Regions from separate parts of the Streptomyces sp. NBC_00178 genome, predicted to be linked through region 2. Evidence: riboswitches for the same ligand, from Rfam matches in the RefSeq annotation. Region 2 holds a riboswitch; each other region holds the start of a gene.
The links. Region 2 has a riboswitch for cyclic di-AMP ahead of OHT61_RS24925 (LysM peptidoglycan-binding domain-containing protein). Riboswitches for the same ligand answer to the same signal wherever they lie in the genome.
Positions count from the first base shown of each region.

Region 1 (4,803 bases), 2.6 Mb from region 2:
GCGGAACCGCGGGAACGCCGAACGGCCCGCGTACACCGCGGCGTCGTCGAGGATCTCCTCGATGCGCAGCAGCTGGTTGTACTTGGCGACGCGGTCCGAGCGGGCCGGGGCGCCGGTCTTGATCTGGCCGCAGTTCACCGCGACCGCGAGGTCGGCGATGGTGACGTCCTCGGTCTCACCGGAGCGGTGGGACATCATGCACTTGAAGCCGTTGCGCTGCGCGAGCTCGACGGCGTCCAGGGTCTCGGTCAGCGAACCGATCTGGTTGACCTTGACGAGCAGGGCGTTGGCCGAGCCCTCCTCGATGCCGCGGGCGAGGCGCTCCGGGTTGGTCACGAACAGGTCGTCGCCGACGATCTGCACCTTGGAGCCCAGCTTGTCGGTGATGACCTTCCAGCCGGCCCAGTCGTCCTCGTACAGCGGGTCCTCGATGGAGACCAGCGGGTACGCGGAGACGAGCTCCTCGTAGTACTCGGTCATCTCGGCGGCCGAGCGGGACTTGCCCTCGAACTCGTAGACGCCGTCCTTGTAGAACTCGGACGCGGCGACGTCGAGCGCGAGCGCGATGTCGCGGCCCGGGACGTAACCGGCCTCCTTGACGGCCTCGAGGATGAGGTCGAGGGCGGCGCGGTTGGACTCGAGGTTGGGAGCGAAGCCGCCCTCGTCACCGAGACCGGTGGAGAGGCCCTTGGTCTTCAGGACCTTCTTCAGCGTGTGGTAGATCTCCGCGCCCCAGCGAAGGGCCTCGGAGAAGGACTCGGCGCCGATCGGCGCGATCATGAACTCCTGGATGTCCACGTTGGAGTCGGCGTGCGAGCCGCCGTTCAGGATGTTCATCATCGGAACGGGCAGCAGGTGCGCGTTCGGGCCGCCGAGGTAGCGGAACAGCGGGAGGTCGGAGGCCTCGGACGCGGCGTGCGCCACGGCCAGCGAGACGCCGAGGATCGCGTTGGCGCCGAGGGAGCCCTTGTTCTCGGTGGCGTCCAGGTCGAACATCGCCTGGTCGATGAGGCGCTGCTCGGTGGCGTCGTAACCGACGAGCTCCGGGCCGATCTGCTCGATCACGGCGAGGACGGCCTTCTCGACGCCCTTGCCCTGGTAGCGGTTGGGGTCGCCGTCGCGAAGCTCAATGGCCTCGAACGCACCGGTGGAGGCGCCGGACGGAACAGCAGCACGTCCCGTGCTGCCGTCGTCGAGGCCAACCTCGACCTCGACCGTGGGGTTGCCCCGGGAGTCGAGGATTTCCCTGGCTACGACGACGTCGATGGACGGCACGAGGCATCTCCTTCTGGGATATGACACTGGATGTGCAGGGTCACTGTGGCCTTGCGCCACGAGCCTAACCGGCTCGGCCCGCTCCGTCGGCCGTCCGCCCGTCCCCTGGGACGAAAAAGGACCCAAGGACCTGCATTACGGGCAAATCTCCAGATATTTACTGGCTAGTAACTACAACAGTTGAACGCGCGCCCCCGCAGGAGTCCTCCACGGGGCCCCGCCCGGGAGCCCTCCGGGATCCCCTGAGCACGGCCCCGGCCCGGCACACAGGGGGGTGGGCGCGCCGGGCCGGGCCGTCGGGGCGGAGGAGGACCCCGTACCGCTCGTGACTACTTCAGGTGGAGCTGCTGCCCCGGGAAGATCAGGTCGGCCTTCTGGACGATGTCGTCGTTCAGCTTGAACAGCTTCTGCCAGCCGCCCTTGACCTTCTTCGCCTCGGCGATCTTGCTGAGGGTGTCGCCGGCCTTCACCTTGTACTCGCCGTCCCCCTTCTCGACCTTCTGGCCGGTCGGGGTGGTGACGGTCTCGCGCTTCTCGCTGCGCGAGGCGGGCTGCTCGGCCTTGCGCTCCGGCTGCGCCTTCGTCTCGGCCTTCGGCGCGGAGCCGGTGTCCACACCCGGGTCGACACCGTCGTTCGTCAGGCCGCCGGCACCGGCGCAGGCCCAGGCGCCCGGGCCCTGCAGGTCGAGGAGCTTCTCGGCGGCGGCGATCTGCTGGCCCTTGGTGGCCAGGTCGGCGCGGGCCGCGTACTGCGTACCGCCGGCGGCCGCCCAGCTGGAGGCCGAGAACTGCAGGCCGCCGTAGTAGCCGTTGCCGGTGTTGATGGACCAGTTGCCACCGGACTCGCACTGGGCGACGGCGTCCCAGGTCTCGACGGAGGCCGCGGAAGCACCGGTCGCGCCCATCAGCGGGACGGCGACGGCCGCACCGGTGACGCCAGCCAGGGTGGCTATGCGGACGGCCTTGGACGGGCGGCGGTGCTTGCCCTTGCTGGAAAGCAGCATGGTTCTCCTCACCGATGCCTACGAGGTGAGCTGTCGGGTTCGGGCCTGTGAGTTGCCCGGCCGACCGCACTCGCGGACGACTTCACCCCCAGCCGGTCCTCAGCCGTCCTCGGACGGCCGGGTCCCGGCACTTACCTGGGTCCCCCGCTCCTGCCTACGGCGCTTTACGCGTCGTTCCCCCCGACCGACGGCAGGATTCGGCGTGACGGTCGAAGGTGCCCGCGGTGCGAGCGGCTCCGACCGTAATCACACACAACCCCTACATTCAAAAATGGGCATAACGGTCAATCAGCGCCTTAGCGAGCAGCGCGGCCGGCCGTTCACGCAGGTCGGAGCGGATATGGACAGACCGGGCGTACATGACACCCCAGTTGAAGCAAAGAGACCCATGTCTCACTTACGCATAAGTGGACATAGGCCTCTGAACTACCCCTGATTTCGGGGTGTTTTCGTGCTTTTGATCAGTTGGCGGCCGGGACCTCCGCCGGCGCCTCCGCCGACGTCCCGCTCGCGTCCCCGCCCAGGCCGAGACCGAGGTCCAGGCTCTGGCCGGGGAGGATCAGGTCGGGGTCCGAGCCGAGCTCGGCCTTGTTGGCCTCGTAGAGGGCGGGCCACCCACCGGGCAGGTCCTCCGTGTCGGCGATCGCCCAGAGGTTGTCACCCTCCTGGACGGTGTACGTCCCCTCCGCACCCTGACGCCCCTCGGTGGCGCCGCGCGAGGCGTGCCTGCCCGACTCGCGCGCCTCGGCGGCCGAGGACGACTCCTCGGTCGCCTCCGGGGCGGGGGCACCCCGGTGCTTGCCGGCCTTGGACCCCTCGGCCTTCGGCGCGCCGGACGCCTCGGCCGACGGCGTCGCGGAGGGCGAGGAGCCGGACGTGTCCGCCTTCTCACCCTTGTCCGCCTTACCGGCGGACGCGCTCTTGCCGGCCTCGCCCTTCGCGTCCGCGCCGTCCTTCTCCTCCGCGGAGGAGGTGGCGGACGGGGTCGCGGTCTCCGTCGGCTCGGCGGACGGCTCGTTGCCCGGATCGATGCCCGGCAGCGCCCCGTCGAGCGCCAGCCCGGAGATCACCGCGCAGCTGGGCCACGCCTGGGGGCCCTTGTCCTCCAGCACCTTCTCGGCGACGGCGATCTGCTGCGAGCGGCTCGCGAGGTCGGCCCGCGCCGCGTAGGCCGCGCCGCCGTAGGCCGACCATGTGGCCTCGGAGAACTGCAGGCCTCCGTAGTAGCCGTTGCCGAGGTCGGCGCTCCATATGCCGCCGCTCTCGCACTCGGCGACGCGGTCCCACGTCGAGGCGTCTGCGGCCTGCGCGCCACCGGCGCCGAGCAGCGGGATGGCAATCGCCGATCCTGTGACGCCTGCGGCGACGACGATGGCGGGTGCCTGACGAGGGCGACGGTGTCTGCCGTTCGCGGAGCCCATGGGATTGCCTTCCGTGTGACTGACATGTGACGGGTGAGTCGAACGGTGAACCTAGCCCTACTCGAACGTGTGTCACAAGTCGATGCAGCGGAGATCACGTGAAAGTCACAGAGTTGACAGAATGTCACCTTCCGCCGGTGTATGACCGGGACCGAACTCCACGGGAAGCGTGCGCAGTCCACGCATGATGAGGCCGCCACGCCACCGCAAATCGGCATGATCGACGGCGAGCCGCAGGTCAGGGAGCCGTCTCAGCAGGGTCGCCAGAGCCACCTGCCCTTCCAGGCGGGCCAGCGGCGCCCCCAGGCAGTAGTGGATGCCGTGACCGTAACCGAGGTGCTGGTTGTCACTCCGAGCGAGATCCAGGGTGTCCGCATGCTGGAATCGCCCTGGGTCGCGGTCGGCCGCCGCGAGCACCACGAGGACGGGGTCGCCCGTCGCGATGACCTGCCCTCCCAGCGCCACGGGTTCGGTGGCGTAGCGCCATGTGGCGAGCTCCACGGGCCCGTCGTAGCGCAGCAGCTCCTCGATACCGGTGGCGAGCAGTCCGGTCTCCCCCGCCGCGAGCGAGAGCTCCAGGCGCTCGCGCTGCGACGGGTTGCGCAGCAGCGCGTGGATCCCGTTGCCGATCAGGTTGACGGTTGTCTCGAAACCGGCGAAGAGGAGGATGAAGGCCATCGCCGCGGCCTCGTTCTCGGTGAGGTGCTCACCATGGTCGCTGGCCTTGATCAGGCCGGAGATGAGGTCGTCGCCGGGATTCTCCCTCTTGCGGTGGATGAGTTCGGCGAGGTAACCGCGCATCTTCTTGACGGACCTGGCCACCCCGCCCCGCGGGCCGCCACCGTGGCGGATCATCATGCCCGCCCAGTCCCGGAAGTCGTCCTGGTCCTCCCGGGGGACCCCCAGCAGGTCGCAGATCGCGTAGATGGGAAGCGGGAAGGCGAAGTCGTGGATCAGGTCCGCCTTGCCCTCCTCGATGAACGAGTCGATCAGGCCGTCCGTCAGTTCCTGCACGCGGGGCGCGAACTCGGCGACCCGGCGCGGGGTGAAGGCCTTGGACACGAGCCGGCGCAGCCGGGTGTGGTCCGGCGGATCGATGTTCA
Region 1 covers NZ_CP108143.1:3,071,001-3,075,803, forward strand. The annotation lists gene eno (phosphopyruvate hydratase) at 1-1,275, opposite strand, end outside; gene OHT61_RS13150 (transglycosylase family protein) at 1,605-2,279, opposite strand; cyclic di-AMP (ydaO/yuaA leader) riboswitch at 2,280-2,451, opposite strand; gene OHT61_RS13155 (LysM peptidoglycan-binding domain-containing protein) at 2,741-3,700, opposite strand; gene OHT61_RS13160 (cytochrome P450 family protein) at 3,806-4,803, opposite strand, start outside.
Region 1: another riboswitch for cyclic di-AMP. It lies ahead of OHT61_RS13150 (transglycosylase family protein); the one in region 2 lies ahead of OHT61_RS24925 (LysM peptidoglycan-binding domain-containing protein).

Region 2 (4,803 bases):
GGCCTGGGACGGCGAGGCGCGCGCGGTCCTGGAGGTCGCCGACGCGGTCAAGGAGACCAGCGCCGAGGCCGTCCGGCGGTTGCGGGCGCTGGGGCTGACCCCGATCCTGCTGACCGGCGACAACAAGACGGTCGCGTCCTCGGTCGCAGCCGAGGTCGGCATCGACGAGGTCGTCGCCGATGTGATGCCGCAGGAGAAGGCGGACGTCGTCCGGAAGCTTCAGGAGCAGGGGCGGAGCGTCGCCATGGTCGGCGACGGCGTCAACGACGCCGCGGCGCTCGCCCGGGCCGACCTGGGCCTCGCCATGGGCACGGGCACCGACGCGGCGATCGAGGCCGGGGACCTGACCCTCGTGCGGGGGGACCTCCGGGCCGCCGTCGACGCCATACGGCTCGCGCGCCGCACTCTGGGCACGATCCGCTCGAACCTCTTCTGGGCCTTCGCCTACAACGTGGCGGCGCTCCCGCTCGCAGCCGCCGGCCTGCTCAACCCGATGATCGCCGGAGCGGCCATGGCCCTCTCCTCCGTGTTCGTCGTGGGCAACAGCCTTCGCCTGCGCGGTTTCCGCGCCGAGGCCTGAGACGGCGGGGTGGACCGGGGTCCCCGGCGGGAGTCGCGGACCCCGGTTTGCGTACGTCCGCCGGGGGCGGCAGGGTTCGGGGGTGTGGCCACTCTGCTGATCGTGCATCACACGCCGTCGCCCAACTGCCAGGCGCTGTTCGAAGCCGTGGTCGCGGGGGCGACCGCCGACGGTATCGAGGACGTACGGGTCGTGCGGCGGGCGGCGCTCTCCGCCACGGCCTCGGACGTACTCGCCGCCGACGGCTACCTGCTCGGCACGCCGGCGAACCTCGGGTACATGTCCGGAGCACTCAAGCACTTCTTCGACCAGGTCTACTACCCGTGCCTGGACGAGACGAAGGGCCGCCCCTTCGGCTTCTGGGTGCACGGGGGCAACGACGTCACCGGCGCCGTCCGGGGCATCGAGGCGATCACCACCGGCCTCGGCTGGCGGCGTGCGGCCGAGGCGGTGACCCTCACGGGAGAGCCGGGCAAGGCCGACGAGGAGGCGTGCTGGGAGCTGGGCGCGACGGTGGCCGCCGGACTCATGACCTGAGGCCCCGCCGCCTTTGCGCCGACGGACGGGAGATCCGGGGCGCGGGACCGGCGTGCCGCCGGGCCCCCCGAGGCCGCCTCCGGCCGTCCTTCCGCGACACGCACCGCCGACCCCACGGCCGGATGCCGCACCGCCGCACTAGAGTGGACTGGACAGTCCAGTACTGGAGGTGCCGGGATGCCGTCCGTGAAGCCCGGTGAGTTGCGGCTCACCGCCAAGGGGGAAGCCACCCGCAGGCGCATCGTCGAGGGTGCGGCGGTGCAGATCCGGACCGGAGGCGCCGCGGCGACCACGCTCGACGACATCCGCGCGCGCACCTCGACGAGCAAGAGCCAGATCTTCCACTACTTCCCCGGCGGCAAGGAGGAACTGCTGCTCGCCGTCGCCGCGCGTGAGGCCGAGCTCGTCCTGGAGGACCAGGAGCCGCACCTCGGTGATCTGGGCAGCTGGGAGGCGTGGCAGGACTGGCGGGACGCGGTCGTCCGCCGGTACGAGCAGCAGGGCGTGACCTGCCCGCTGGGCGTGCTGATGACCGAACTGGGCCGGGCCACCCCCGCCGCCCAGGTGCTCACCGCCCGGCTGATCGACCAGTGGCAGTCCGCTCTCCGCCGCGGCGTGCGGCGCATGCAGGACAGCGGACAGATGGACGCGGGACTGGACGCCGACCGGACGGCGGCGGCGCTCCTCGCCGCCGTGCAGGGGGGAGTGACCATCCTGATGTCCACCGGCCGGGTCACGCACTTGGAAGCCGCACTCGACGCCACGCTCGGCCTGCTGCGGGCCACGGCTCCGGGGGCGTCCCTCCACGAGGGGTGACGGACACGCTCCGGCCCTGAGGCGCGGCCGTCGCCGCAGCGGGATGCCGGTGCACCCGCCCCGGGTCTGCACGGCTTTGAAGGGCGGTCGGGTCCGTGCGGTACCCGGGGCGGTCCGCGGGCCGCGTCCGCGGCGGTGCCGGGCGCACGCGCCGCGCCCCGTCGTGGTGGCGTGCCGCGCCGCGTTCAGTGCAGCCGCCAGCTGAGCTTGCCGCCGCCCACCCACCGGACGGAAGCCGGGTCGTCCAGGTCGTGCACGGGGATTCCGGCCGCGGCCGCGGCGAGGAGCACGTCGGTCACCTCGGTCGCCGTTCCGATCACCTCTCCGTCGATCTCCACGATGCGGAACGGCGGGTCGCCGGCCTGGACGGGCAGCACGGTGATCCGCGGGTTCGGGAACTGAGGGCTGTAGGTCATGCGGGATCGGTTCCACGGGACCGCACCCACTATGCCTGCATCGGGTACGAGTGAGCCTTATGCCCGATTTACTCCCTTATTTGTAATTGATCCCGTAATCCATAAAAGGCCATTTCGTGTGACCTGGGGACCTTCGATAGGGAACAAAACGCCCTTATCGGACTCAGTGACCAGCGTCACCCCGCACCCCCCTGACGTCGGAACGGGCTCGCCGGTTCCCTTGCGCGCCAAGAGGAATGGAAGGGGCCGTGTGCGATGGATTACATGAATTCACGAAATTCGATCTTGCGCTTGAATTTGGATCATTACTTCGGGCTTGTTCCTTTCGCTATTTCTCGCCTACGGTCACCCTCACTCCGGATGGAACGCCGAATCCTGCCGCCGTCCGGTTACCCGACCACTTCTCGTACGGCAGGAGCGGGGGACCCAAGTAAGTGCCGACCCGGTATCCGGGACGGCTCGGGGTGAAGTCGCATGCTCATGCGGCCGGGCATCTCCAGCTCGAACCCGACAGCTCACTTCGCAGGCGACGGAGAGGAATTCAGCATGCCCGGTTTTTCCAAGCACCCTCGTTCCAGGACCAGTTCGCTGAAGCGCGGCGTCATCGCCGTGACCACGGGTGGAGTCGCTCTCGCGCTGCCCGTGATCGGCGCGACCGGTGCCTTCGCCGCCCCGGCCCAGCCGGCCGCCGCTGAAAAGACGGTGACGTCGACTGCCCTGTCCGCACAGGGAATTGCCGCAAAGCACGCCACGCCCAAGAGCTATTCCGTCGTCGTCGGCGACACCCTCGCCAAGATCGCTCGCGAGCATTCGGTCCACGGCGGCTGGAAGGCCCTCTACGAGGAGAACAAGAAGGTTGTCGGATCGAACCCCGACCTCATTCACCCCGGCCTCGAGCTGACCCTCGGCGGCAAGCACGCCAAGAAGTCCGCGGACAAGCCGGCGAAGTCCCACAAGGCCGACAGGACCGAAAACAGGGCTTCCGGCCGTGCCGACCGTTCGGAGCGCGCCAACACCGAGCTCGCCGCGCAGGGCGCACCGGCTGCCGCGGCCCCCGTCGCCGAGCGGACCGCGTACACGAACAACCTCGACGGCTGGATCAAGGAGTCGCTGGCCGTCATGGCCGAGCACGGCATCCCCGGCACCTACGAGGGCATCCACCGCAACATCATGCGCGAGTCGTCCGGTAACCCGATGGCCATCAACAACTGGGACTCGAACGCCGCTGCGGGCATCCCGTCCAAGGGTCTGCTGCAGGTCATCGACCCGACCTTCCAGGCCTACCACGTGCCCGGCACGTCGCTGGACAGCTACGACCCGGTCGCCAACATCACGGCCGCGTGCAACTACGCCGCCGACCGTTACGGCTCGATCGACAACGTCTTCGGGGCCTACTGAGCCTCAGGTGACGCGTAACCCTCCCGCACCCGGCGTGTGAGGCAGGGCGGGAACGAAGGGTGGTACGGGTCCGGCGGGACCCGTACCACCCTTCTCCCGCATACGGCGCCGGGCCGGGCGCGCAGGTGCCGGACCACCCCACGCGGGTGGTCCGGCACCTGCGTCATGTCTTCCGGGCCCCGGTCGACTGGTTTCGTACAGGTTCGTCGTCCATACTGCCCGCCGTGGAGCAGCGCATAGATTCCAACACCAAGCCCGAGTTCGCCGCGGGGACAGACCCGGCGTACATCCCAGGCCTGACGGCCCCTGCCCCCGCGCGGACGGAGGCGGATGCGGAGGCTGCCGACGCGGTACCGGAGGATGCCCGCAAGGCCGACGGGACGGATGTCCCGGACACGGCCGACGTCCAGGACGCGGTGCCCGGGCAGCCGGCCGACGACCGGGCCGACGCCCCCGGGGCTCCCGGTGACGCGGTGCGGGACGGCGGGGCGGTCATCGCCGACGACGAGGGGACTGCCGCGGGCGCGGACGAGCCGCGTGCCGCCGGCGAAGGACCCGTCTTCGAGGTCAGTGACCGGCGCGGATCCATCCGGGTGGACGCCGAGGGAGTCCGCTTCCAGCTGGACGACCAGGAGGCGGAGTTCGACTGGCCGGAGATCGGCGCGGTCGAGGTCAAGACGGGCCGCTTCGGGCGCCGGTTCACCGTGACGGTCCACCTGTCGAGCCGCCGCTGGTTCAACGCCGAGGTCGAGGCCGACTCCCGGAGCCGCCTCAAGGAGTGGACGGCCGAACTGGACGCCGCGCTGGACGCCCACTTCGAAGAGGGCTGACCGGCAGGCCGTCCAGGCCGCGCACCGGGGCTCCGTGCGAGCCCCGGTGCACGGCCGTGCCGTGACGCGGGGTCAGGCCGCGTCCGTCCCGTCGAGCACCACCGACCGGGTCAGATGGCGCGGCAGATCCGGGTCGAGACCACGAGCGGTCGCGCGGGCGATCGCGAGGCGCTGCACCCGGACCAGGTCGGCCAGCGGGTCCAGATCGCTCTCCACCCAGCGCGCA
Region 2 covers NZ_CP108143.1:5,701,693-5,706,495, forward strand. The annotation lists gene OHT61_RS24905 (heavy metal translocating P-type ATPase) at 1-580, shown strand, start outside; gene OHT61_RS24910 (flavodoxin family protein) at 665-1,117, shown strand; gene OHT61_RS24915 (TetR/AcrR family transcriptional regulator) at 1,295-1,933, shown strand; gene OHT61_RS24920 (hypothetical protein) at 2,119-2,349, opposite strand; cyclic di-AMP (ydaO/yuaA leader) riboswitch at 2,706-2,893, shown strand; gene OHT61_RS24925 (LysM peptidoglycan-binding domain-containing protein) at 2,896-3,747, shown strand; gene OHT61_RS24930 (hypothetical protein) at 3,972-4,577, shown strand; gene OHT61_RS24935 (SIS domain-containing protein) at 4,650-4,803, opposite strand, start outside.

Region 3 (4,803 bases), 1.2 Mb from region 2:
GCGCCGCCGCCGTGGGACGCGTCGGCGGAGCGCTCGTAGTCGGCACGCTGCGCGGCGGTGAGGGTGGCGAGGAGCTTGCGGGCGTCGGACAGCTTGGTGCGGACCGCGTTCTTGTGCTTCTCCAGTTCGGCCCGGCGGGTGGCGAGGACCGAGAGCTCGTCCTCCGCCTCGGCCCGCAGCTGCGCGATGTCGTCGATCTGGCGGCGTACCCCGTTGATCGCGCCCGCCTGGCGGTCTCCCACCCGGTCCTCGAAGGAGGCGCGCTCCAGGTATTCGTCGGGGTCCGACGAGAGGGCCAGCCGGACGGCCGGGTCGATGCCGGCGCTGCGGTACTGGGCGGCGGCGTACGAACCCAGGGCGTCGCGGGCGGCGTTGAGGCGCTCGGTCCTGCGGGCCGCCTCGTCGCGCAGGGCGTCCAGGGACTTCTCCGACGCCGCGGCCTCCTCCTTCGCTCCGTTGTACCGCTCGGTGGCGGTCTCGGCGTCGTGGTACAGCCGGTCCACCTTGCTCCTGACCTGGGCCGGGGTCAGCTGGGGATCGGCCTGGGCGGCACCCTCGAGGGCGGTGGCGGACGCCGCGCCGGCGAGGGCGAGGGTGGCGGCGGTGCGGGCAGCAGGCCCGGTGAACAGGCGCTGCTTGGGCTTGCGGTGAGCGGCGGTGCGATGGGCGGCCACGGGGGTGGTGCGTCCTTCCGTTCGACTGCCCGCCGGGGAGACCGTCGGGCCCGCCCGGGTCCGGCGGCGGGCCACCACAGGGGGGAGTGGCCCGCCGCCGGATTTCCTGGCGGGGTGACCGGGGTGCCGCCCGGTACGGGGGCGGCGGTAACGAATCGGTCACCTGGGACGTGACGCTAAACCCGGGGCACGGGGAAGAGGCGTAATGACAGCTATTGCCCTCAGATGCAGTTTCGTTTCCATGGAATGACCGGGAAATCCAACCGGAGTCCGGCAATTCGCGCAGTCCTCGCGTCAACTCATCGTTAAGTCATACCTGGCTGAAGAGTGCTGATATGGCCGGGGCTAGGCTGCGGCCATGGACGTACTCATCAATGTCTTCGTGGCCTTGCACATCATCGGAATCGCCTCCCTGCTGGGCGGATTCCTCACCCAGATGAAGGCCATGGAGGCGGGCACGGCCCGCTTCGTCCCCGCCATGCTGCACGGCGCGCTCACCATGCTCGTCACCGGTATCGCCCTCGTCGGGCTGAACCAGGCCGACGACCAGCACGTGAACAACGTCAAGATCGGGATCAAGCTCCTGATCCTGGTCGCGATCCTCGCGGTGGTCTACGTGAAGCGCGACGACGAGAAGGCCGGCAAGGGCGCCTTCGCCGCGGTCGGCGGGCTGACCGTCGCCAACATCTTCATCGCCACGCTCTGGACCTGAGCGTCCGCGCGGACGCGGGAGGGGCCCGGGGGATCGTCCCCGGGCCCCTCCCGCGTGTGCGGCCTCCGCGAGCCGTGCGACCGTCGCGCTCCCGCAGGAGCGTGCCTCAGGCCGGGCGCACGCTTCCGTAGATCGGCATGTAGTAGATCGACTCCTCGCGGACGTTCGCACCCGGCTTGGGTGCGTGGATCATCATGCCGTCGCCCTTGTAGATGCCGACGTGGCTGATGTCGTCGTAGAAGAACACCAGGTCACCGGGTTTCAGGTTCGCCGTCGCCACCCGGGTGCCCACCTCGACCTGGTCCCACGTCGTGCGGGGCAGATTCACCCCGGCCGCCTTCCAGGCCGCCTGGGTGAGCCCGGAGCAGTCGTACGAGGACGGGCCCGTCGCCCCCCAGACGTACGGCTTGCCGATCTGGGCGCGAGCGAAGGCCAGGACCTTCTCGGCCTTCGAGGCATAGCCGCTGTCCGAGCCGGTGCCGGAGCCCGAGCCGGCGGCGGTGCCCTGCCCCGCGGTCTCCTCCTTGGCGCGCTCGGACTCCGCCTTGTCGGCGGCGGCCTGCTTCCGGGCCAGGTCCTCGGCCTTGCGCTTGGCCTCCGCCTCCTTCTTGCGCTCCAGCTCGGCGAGCCGCGCCTTCTCCTCGGCGGTCAGCTTCGACAGCAGCGACCGGGCCTCGGTCAGCTTCGTCTGCACCTGCTGCTTGCTGGTGCGCAGCGAGGCCTGCGACTCGGTCAGCGTCTCCAGGCTCTTCGTCGCCTCGACGCGCTTCGCGGCGGCTTCCTTCTGCTGCGTGCGGAACTCGTTGACCGTCTTCTGCTGCTGGCTGGTCATCCGTGCCATCAGCTGGTCCTGGTCGAAGTACGACTGCGGGTCGTCCGCCAGGAAGAACGTCGCCGTCGGGGCGATCGCGCCGCTGCGGTACTGGGCGGCGGCGTAACTGCCCAGCTCGCGGCGCGTCTCGTTCAGCTTGTCGGCGCGCTGGGCCGCCGCCTCCAGGAGCGCGTCCACCTTGGAGCGCTGCTCGGCGGACGCGGACTTCGCCCGGTTGTACTCCTGCGTCGCGGTACCGGCCTGCCGGTAGAGGGCGTCGACCTTCTTCTGTACTTCCTCGATGCTGGGCTTGGGCTCCGCCGGGGCCGCCGTCGCGCTCTGGGTGGAGAGCAGGGTGACGGAGGCGAGCGCCGCGGTCGTGAGACCGACGGCAGGGGTGGTCGTGCGCACCCGGGTGCGCGGCTTGCGATGCGACGCCAAGGCCGGCATCTCCTTCCGTGGACCGCCTACCGGGTTAGCTGTCGGGTTCGGGCGGAACGGAAGGCTGCCCTACGGCCCGGTGGAGACGGGCCGATTCACCCCGGTGATGCGTGTGGGTCCCCGGTTCCGGGCACCTCGCGGAGCACGGATTCGGCGGGGGTGCCCGTGCGGCGTGGTTCGCCTGAAGTGGGTTCGGGACACCCGTCGGAGCACGCTAACCAACCCGTGGTGCTCCTGTGAAGGTTGATGGCCGATATGCCCGATACATTTCCGTGACCTTCTGCGCCGGCCGGTCCGTCGGGCCGGTACAGCCCTCCGGAACTCACGCACCGTGGGCGAGCCGTGCCGGTGAGCGCACGGTGGGGGTCCGTGCGGCCGATCCGGCCCGGGCTGTCGGTGCGGCCGCCTAGACTCGTGAAGCGATGAGCAGCCTCTTTGACGACAGTTTCCTGACCGGCCTCCAGAACGCTGAGGAAGGCCCCCCACCGCCCCCCGAGGAGCACGCGCCCGAGGCGGTGCCGGAGGGCCTGTTCAAGGACGTCTTCGACAGCCCGCCGCCGCCCCGTGACGCGTACTACCGCGACGGTGCCCCGCGGCCCGTCGTCGACTCCGCGGCGCTGCTCGACGGGCTGAACACCGAACAGCGTGCCGCCGTCGTGCACGCCGGGTCCCCGCTGCTCATCGTCGCCGGGGCCGGGTCGGGCAAGACCAGGGTGCTCACGCACCGGATCGCGCACCTGCTCGCCGAGCGCGGGGTCCACCCGGGCCAGATCCTCGCGATCACCTTCACCAACAAGGCCGCGGGCGAGATGAAGGAGCGTGTCGAGGACCTCGTGGGCCCGCGCGCGAACGCCATGTGGGTCATGACGTTCCACAGCGCCTGCGTGCGGATCCTGCGGCGCGAGTCCAAGCTCCTCGGCTTCACCTCGTCGTTCTCGATCTACGACGCCGCCGACTCCAAGCGGCTCATGGCGCTGGTCTGCCGTGATCTCGACCTCGACCCGAAGCGCTACCCGCCGAAGTCGTTCACGGCGAAGGTCTCGAACCTGAAGAACGAGCTGATCGACGAGGAGACCTTCGCCGGTCAGGCCGCCGACGGCTTCGAGAAGACGCTGGCCCAGGCCTACGCGCTCTACCAGGCGCGGCTGCGCGAGGCCAACGCTCTGGACTTCGACGACATCATCATGACGACGGTGCACCTGCTCCAGGCGTTCCCCGACGTCGCCGAGCACTACCGCCGGCGCTTCCGCCACGTCATGGTCGACGAGTACCAGGACACGAACCACGCCCAGTACACCCTGGTGCGCGAGCTGGTCGGCCCCGCCGGTGAGGCCGACGCCCCGGGTGAGCTCTGTGTCGTGGGTGACGCGGACCAGTCGATCTACGCCTTCCGCGGCGCGACCATCCGCAACATCCTCCAGTTCGAGGAGGACTACCCGGACGCCAGGACGATCATGCTGGAGCAGAACTACCGCTCCACCCAGACGATCCTCTCCGCCGCCAACGCCGTCATCGAGCGCAACGAGAGCCGCCGTCCCAAGAACCTCTGGACGAACGCCGGCGCCGGCACCCGGATCGCCGGCTACGTCGCCGACACCGAACACGACGAGGCGCAGTTCGTCGCCGACGAGATCGACCGGCTGACGGACGCCGGGGAGGCGAAGGCGGGAGACGTCGCCGTCTTCTACCGGACGAACGCCCAGTCCCGGGTCTTCGAGGAGATCTTCATCCGTGTCGGGCTGCCCTACAAGGTCGTCGGCGGAGTGCGCTTCTACGAGCGCAAGGAGGTCAGGGACGTCCTGGCCTACCTCCGGGTCCTCTCCAACCCCGAGGACACCGTCCCGCTGCGCCGCATCCTCAACGTGCCCAAGCGCGGCATCGGCGACCGGGCCGAGGCGATGATCGACGCACTGTCCCTGCGCGAGAAGATCTCCTTCCCGCAGGCGCTGCGCCGGGTCGACGAGGCGTACGGGATGGCGGCGCGCTCGGCCAACGCCGTGAAGCGGTTCAACACGCTCATGGAGGAGCTCCGCACGATCGTGGAGTCCGGCGCGGGACCGGCGGTCGTGCTGGAGGCGGTCATGGAGCGCACCGGCTACCTCGCCGAGCTCCAGGCCTCCACCGACCCGCAGGACGAGACGCGTATCGAGAACCTCCAGGAACTC
Region 3 covers NZ_CP108143.1:4,493,213-4,498,015, forward strand. The annotation lists gene OHT61_RS19785 (C40 family peptidase) at 1-674, opposite strand, end outside; gene OHT61_RS19790 (hypothetical protein) at 1,033-1,386, shown strand; gene OHT61_RS19795 (C40 family peptidase) at 1,493-2,647, opposite strand; cyclic di-AMP (ydaO/yuaA leader) riboswitch at 2,646-2,804, opposite strand; gene pcrA (DNA helicase PcrA) at 3,061-4,803, shown strand, end outside.
Region 3: another riboswitch for cyclic di-AMP. It lies ahead of OHT61_RS19795 (C40 family peptidase); the one in region 2 lies ahead of OHT61_RS24925 (LysM peptidoglycan-binding domain-containing protein).

Region 4 (4,803 bases), 710 kb from region 2:
GTGAGGCGCTGCCACTTCGTCCGTGACGAGCTCGGCAACCTCTACGACGGCAGCTACCGGGACGCCCTCGGTCCGCGCGGCTGCCCACGCGACGTGTGCGACTGCCACATCGGCTACGTGCACCTGGAGACGCTGCCGCTGTACGACGTCTTCGCGGGCGGTGTGCTGGAGCGGATACCCGCCCGTCCGGTGCGGATGCCGGCGCCGGCCGGGCCCGTGTCCGCACCGGCCGGGCCCGTGTCCGCGGGACCGGCCCGGCCGCTCCTGCCGTTCGTCAGCAGTCGCTGAGAAGCCGACGGGCTGTCACAGCGGCAGCAGGTCGGGGCGTTTGGCCTCCACGTGGTCACCGGAGGACTCACCGCGCAGGCGCCGGCCGATCCACGGGACGAGGTACTCCCGCGCCCAGTTGATGTTGTCGCGACGCACTTCCAGGGTGCCGCGCTGCGCCTGCGGGGGCCACGCCTGATCGGGGTCGGCCGGCACGTCGAGTCCGAGGACCTGGGCGGCGCGGAGCGCGACCCGGGTGTGCCCCTCGGGCGAGAGGTGCAGCCGGTCGTTGTCCCAGGCCCTGCGGTCCTGCACGGACCGCAGGGACCACAGGTCCAGGACCGGGCAGTCGTACCGGTCGGCGATGGACCGGACGTGTGCGGTGTAGGTGGCGATCTTGCCCCGCAGGTGCCGGAGCACCGGGATACCGCGGGTGTCGAAGCCGGTGGTCACCATGACGGTGCCGACCGCCTGGGTGAGGTCGGCCACCGCGCGCTCGAAGCGCTCGGCGACGTCGTCCGGGTCCGAGCCCGGGCGGAGGATGTCGTTGCCGCCCGCGCAGAAGCTGACCAGATCGGGGGCCAGTTGCTTGGCGCGGGGCACCTGTTCCTCGACTATCTGGTCGAGGAGTCGTCCGCGTACGGCGAGATTGGCGTACCGGAAGATTCCGTGCGGGTCGTCCACCGGGCCGGCCATCGCGTCGGGGACCGGGAGCTGGTCCGCGAGGAGAACGGCGAAACGGTCCGCCCAGCCGACGAGCCTTCCGTCCGGACCGGGGTCCCCGACGCCCTCCGTGAAACTGTCGCCGATCGCCGCGTACGACCCGATGATGCCTCGTCGTCTGTTTCTCGAATCGTCTGCCACAAGGGATTATCCTGCACCCTCGAATGTGACCTACGCGACCGTAATAAGGGGTTGACGGGTGGTGACAAAGACCACCCGGTCAGGTTTTGGTAAAGCCGGAATAAGCCGAGGGGCGATGCGCCGTCGCGCATCACCCCTCGGCCGGACCCCTGGGTCATGTCCCTCAGATGGTGACGCCGTGCGAACGCAGGTAGGCGATCGGGTCGACGTCGGAGCCGTAGCTCGGGCCGGTGCGGACCTCGAAGTGGAGGTGCGGGCCGGTCGAGTTGCCGGTGGTTCCGGACAGGCCGATCTGCTGGCCGCCGGTGACGGTCTGTCCGGCCGAGACCTCCAGCGAGGACAGGTGCGCGTACTGGGAGTACATGCCGTCGCTGTGCTGGATGACGACCTCGTTGCCGTACGCACCGCTCCACCCGGCGGAGACGACGGTGCCGGGTCCGATGGAGCGGACGCTGGTGCCCGAGGCGGCCTGGAAGTCGGAGCCCGTGTGGTAGCCGCTGGACCAGCTGGCGCCGGCCACGTGGTACTGGGTGGTGACGGTGGGGTGCTCGACCGGAGCCGCCCAGCCGGAGGCGGTGGCCTCCGACGCGGCGGTGGTCTTCTCGGCCGGAGCGGCCTTTGCGGCCTTCCCGGCGGCGGGCGCGGCCTTCGCGGCCGGCTTCGCGGCGCCGGACGCCTTGGCGCCGAGGGTCAGCTTCATACCCGGGACGATCAGGCTCGGGTTGCCGCCGATGACGTCGCGGTTGTCCTTGTACAGCTTCTGCCAGCCGCCCTTGACCTTCTTGGCGGTGGCGATCTTCGCGAGGGAGTCGCCGGAGACCACGGTGTAGGTCTTCGGGGCGTCCTTCGCGACGGCGGCGGGCGCGCTCCGGGTGACGGCGGCGGACTTCACCGCGGGGGACGCCGGCTCGGCCGCGTGGGCGCCGGTGGCGCCGATCAGCGGGAGGGCGAGTACGGCGCCGCCGGCCCCTGCGGCAAGGATGCCTCGGGAGAGCGGACCGGACTTCTTACGACGGTGCTTGCCGTGTGCGGGCATGGGGAATTCCTCTCCGGCGCCTGCGAGGTGAGCTGTCGGGTTCGGGCTGGAGATGCCCGGCCGCGTGGTGACGCGTCTTGACCCCGAGCCGTTCCGGATCGCTCCGGCCGGCGACTTACCTGGTTCCCCCGCTCCTGCCACGCGTGAGTCGGTGCGGATTCCGGGCGGCGGCAGGATTCGGCGTTCCGTCCGGATTGAGCGTGACCGTAGGCGAGCGAGGACTCGGGTAACAAGCCTCGGATTCCCGGCCGGAATCCCCGATTCAATTCCGTTATGGAATTCCCGTCACACTCCGTGGATTACGGATCTTGGTTTTCCGTGAGGCGTCCGGAATACCCACGGGCACCTTCACCACACACCGTCACGGATATGATCCCGCTCACCCGCCTCCCCCCATGTCCCGCACAATCAGGGCATGTTCTGGTAAATGCACCAATACGGACATCGCGCTGCCCGCTCCTCCGCACAGGGCGATACGGCGGGGACGCGACGCGTGCGCGATGCAGCCATGTCGTATCGTCGCGAGCGTGTCCCGTCGGCGAGCGGCGCCGGCGCCAGACCCTCCAGGAGCCCTTGTGACGCAGCTGCCAGAGGTCCCCCCGGCCGGCCCCGAGCCGACGGACGTGGACCTGACCGGTGTCCGCAACTTCCGCGACGTCGGCGGGCTCCCGACGAGCGACGGCCGCACCGTCCGCTTCGGGCGCCTCTTCCGCAGCGGCCACCTGGCCCACGCGACCGCGTCCGACACCGCATTCCTCGCCGGGCTGGGCCTGCACACGATCTTCGACTTCCGCAACGCCGCCGACCACAAGCTCGACGGACACGACGTGGAACTGCCCGGCGTCCGGAACGTCAGCATCCCGCTCTCCGACCCGGCCGACGGCGCGGAGTTCTGGCGGCTGGTGCGCGACGGGAACATCCAGCAGCTGCGCTCGATCCTGGCCGACGGCAAGGGCACCGAACGCATGGTCCTGTCCTACCGCTCGATCATCACGGACCGGACGGCCGAGCACAGCCGGGTCCTGCACGCGCTGGCCGAGGACAGCGTCCCCGCACTCATGCACTGCGCCGCGGGCAAGGACCGGGCGGGCCTGTCGGTCGCGGTCTCGCTGCTCGCGGTCGGCGTCGAGAAGGAGGCCATCGAGGCCGACTACCTCAAGTCCAACGACGCCCACCGCCGCTACAAGGTGCACCGCAGCGACACGTCTCCGGTGGGCATGTCGGAGGAGGTCATGGAGCTGCTCAATCCGCTCTTCGGCGCCCACCGCGAATATCTCGACGCGGCGTTCGCCACGATCGAGGAGACCTGGGGCAGCACCGACCGCTACCTCCTCGAAGGGCTGAAGATCAGCCACGAGACGCGCGAGAAGCTGCGTGGGCGCCTCGTCGAGGGCGCCTGACGGCGACGGGACGGGCCCTGCCCGGCCGTGGTGGGAGACGGGCAGGGCCGGCAGTCGGCTCTCAGCCCTTGCCCGCCACGGTGAAGAGCAGGAAGAGGAAGGCCGCGACGACGTGTCCTGCCACCAGGTAGGCGATGAGCCGGATGACGACCCCTCGGGGCATCCGCCGCTCCTGTGTGTCCCCGTCGTCCCCCGGCCGGGGGCGCGGGGTGAGCGGGTCGTAGTACTCGGAATCGGACATGTCAGCCCTTCCTTGCGGCCCCTGGGAGACCGGAGCGACGGCACTGCGGCCTCCATGAGCGGCCGAAGCGGGAACGATACGTGGGATCAGAGCCGGACCGCGGGGCCGAGGCACAGCTCGGCGGCCGGGCTCTGGAGCAGTGTGTGGACGAACAGCAGGCTCGCCCCGCCGCGGCCGAGCGCCGCGATCCGGTGCGGGGTGAGGGAGTCGAAGTGGGCGCTGTCGCCCACGCCGAGGTCGTGCACGGTTTCCCCGAGCACGACCCGCAGCCGCCCGTCGAGGACGTACAGCCACTCCTCGCCGGGGTGGACGCGCACGAGTTCGCTCTCGGTGCCGTGGGGGACGTGGACGCGCAGCGCCTGCATGGCGCGTCCCGAGCCGCCGGCCTGCCGGTAGAGCCAGCCGCCGGACCCGTCGCCGAGTGCGTCGTCGATCGGTCCGCCACGGACGATCGCGTCACGTTCCGGCGGCATCTCACCCAGGAGCTCGGAGACGGTCGTACCGTAGATCCGGGCGAGACCGAGCAGCATCGGCAGCGAGGGCTGGCGGCGCCCGGTCTCGAGCCGGGAGAGGTGGGCCGGGGAGAGTCCCGCCCGCGCGGCGGCGCTCTCCAGGGTGAGACCGCGGTCGCGGCGCAGCTCGCGCAGGCGTGGGGCGACGCCCGGAAGGTCGTCGGCCACCCCTCCGTCAGGAGGATTCATGCCCCCATTGGGCCAGGAACTTTCCCCTGAGGCAACTTTATTGCCTCAGGGGCAAAAGACGGGCGGAGCCGGGTTCAGCGATTGACGGCGGCCTGTTTCACCAGTGTCCGGCCGAAGTCCCACATCAGCCCGTTGCCGCTGTGCGCGTCGTCCATGACCGCGGTGAAGGCGGTCACGAAGCGCTCCACCTCCGGCTCCCCGATGACCAGGGGCGGAATCAGCTTGATCACCTCCAGGTGGTCGCCGGAGACCTGGGTGAGGATGCGGTGCTTGCGCAGCAGCGGCACCACCACC
Region 4 covers NZ_CP108143.1:6,415,843-6,420,645, reverse strand. The annotation lists gene OHT61_RS28060 (STM4011 family radical SAM protein) at 1-288, shown strand, start outside; gene OHT61_RS28055 (SGNH/GDSL hydrolase family protein) at 304-1,131, opposite strand; gene OHT61_RS28050 (M23 family metallopeptidase) at 1,295-2,167, opposite strand; cyclic di-AMP (ydaO/yuaA leader) riboswitch at 2,172-2,331, opposite strand; gene OHT61_RS28045 (tyrosine-protein phosphatase) at 2,743-3,567, shown strand; gene OHT61_RS28040 (DUF6126 family protein) at 3,629-3,808, opposite strand; gene OHT61_RS28035 (helix-turn-helix domain-containing protein) at 3,895-4,509, opposite strand; gene OHT61_RS28030 (aspartate aminotransferase family protein) at 4,584-4,803, opposite strand, start outside.
Region 4: another riboswitch for cyclic di-AMP. It lies ahead of OHT61_RS28050 (M23 family metallopeptidase); the one in region 2 lies ahead of OHT61_RS24925 (LysM peptidoglycan-binding domain-containing protein).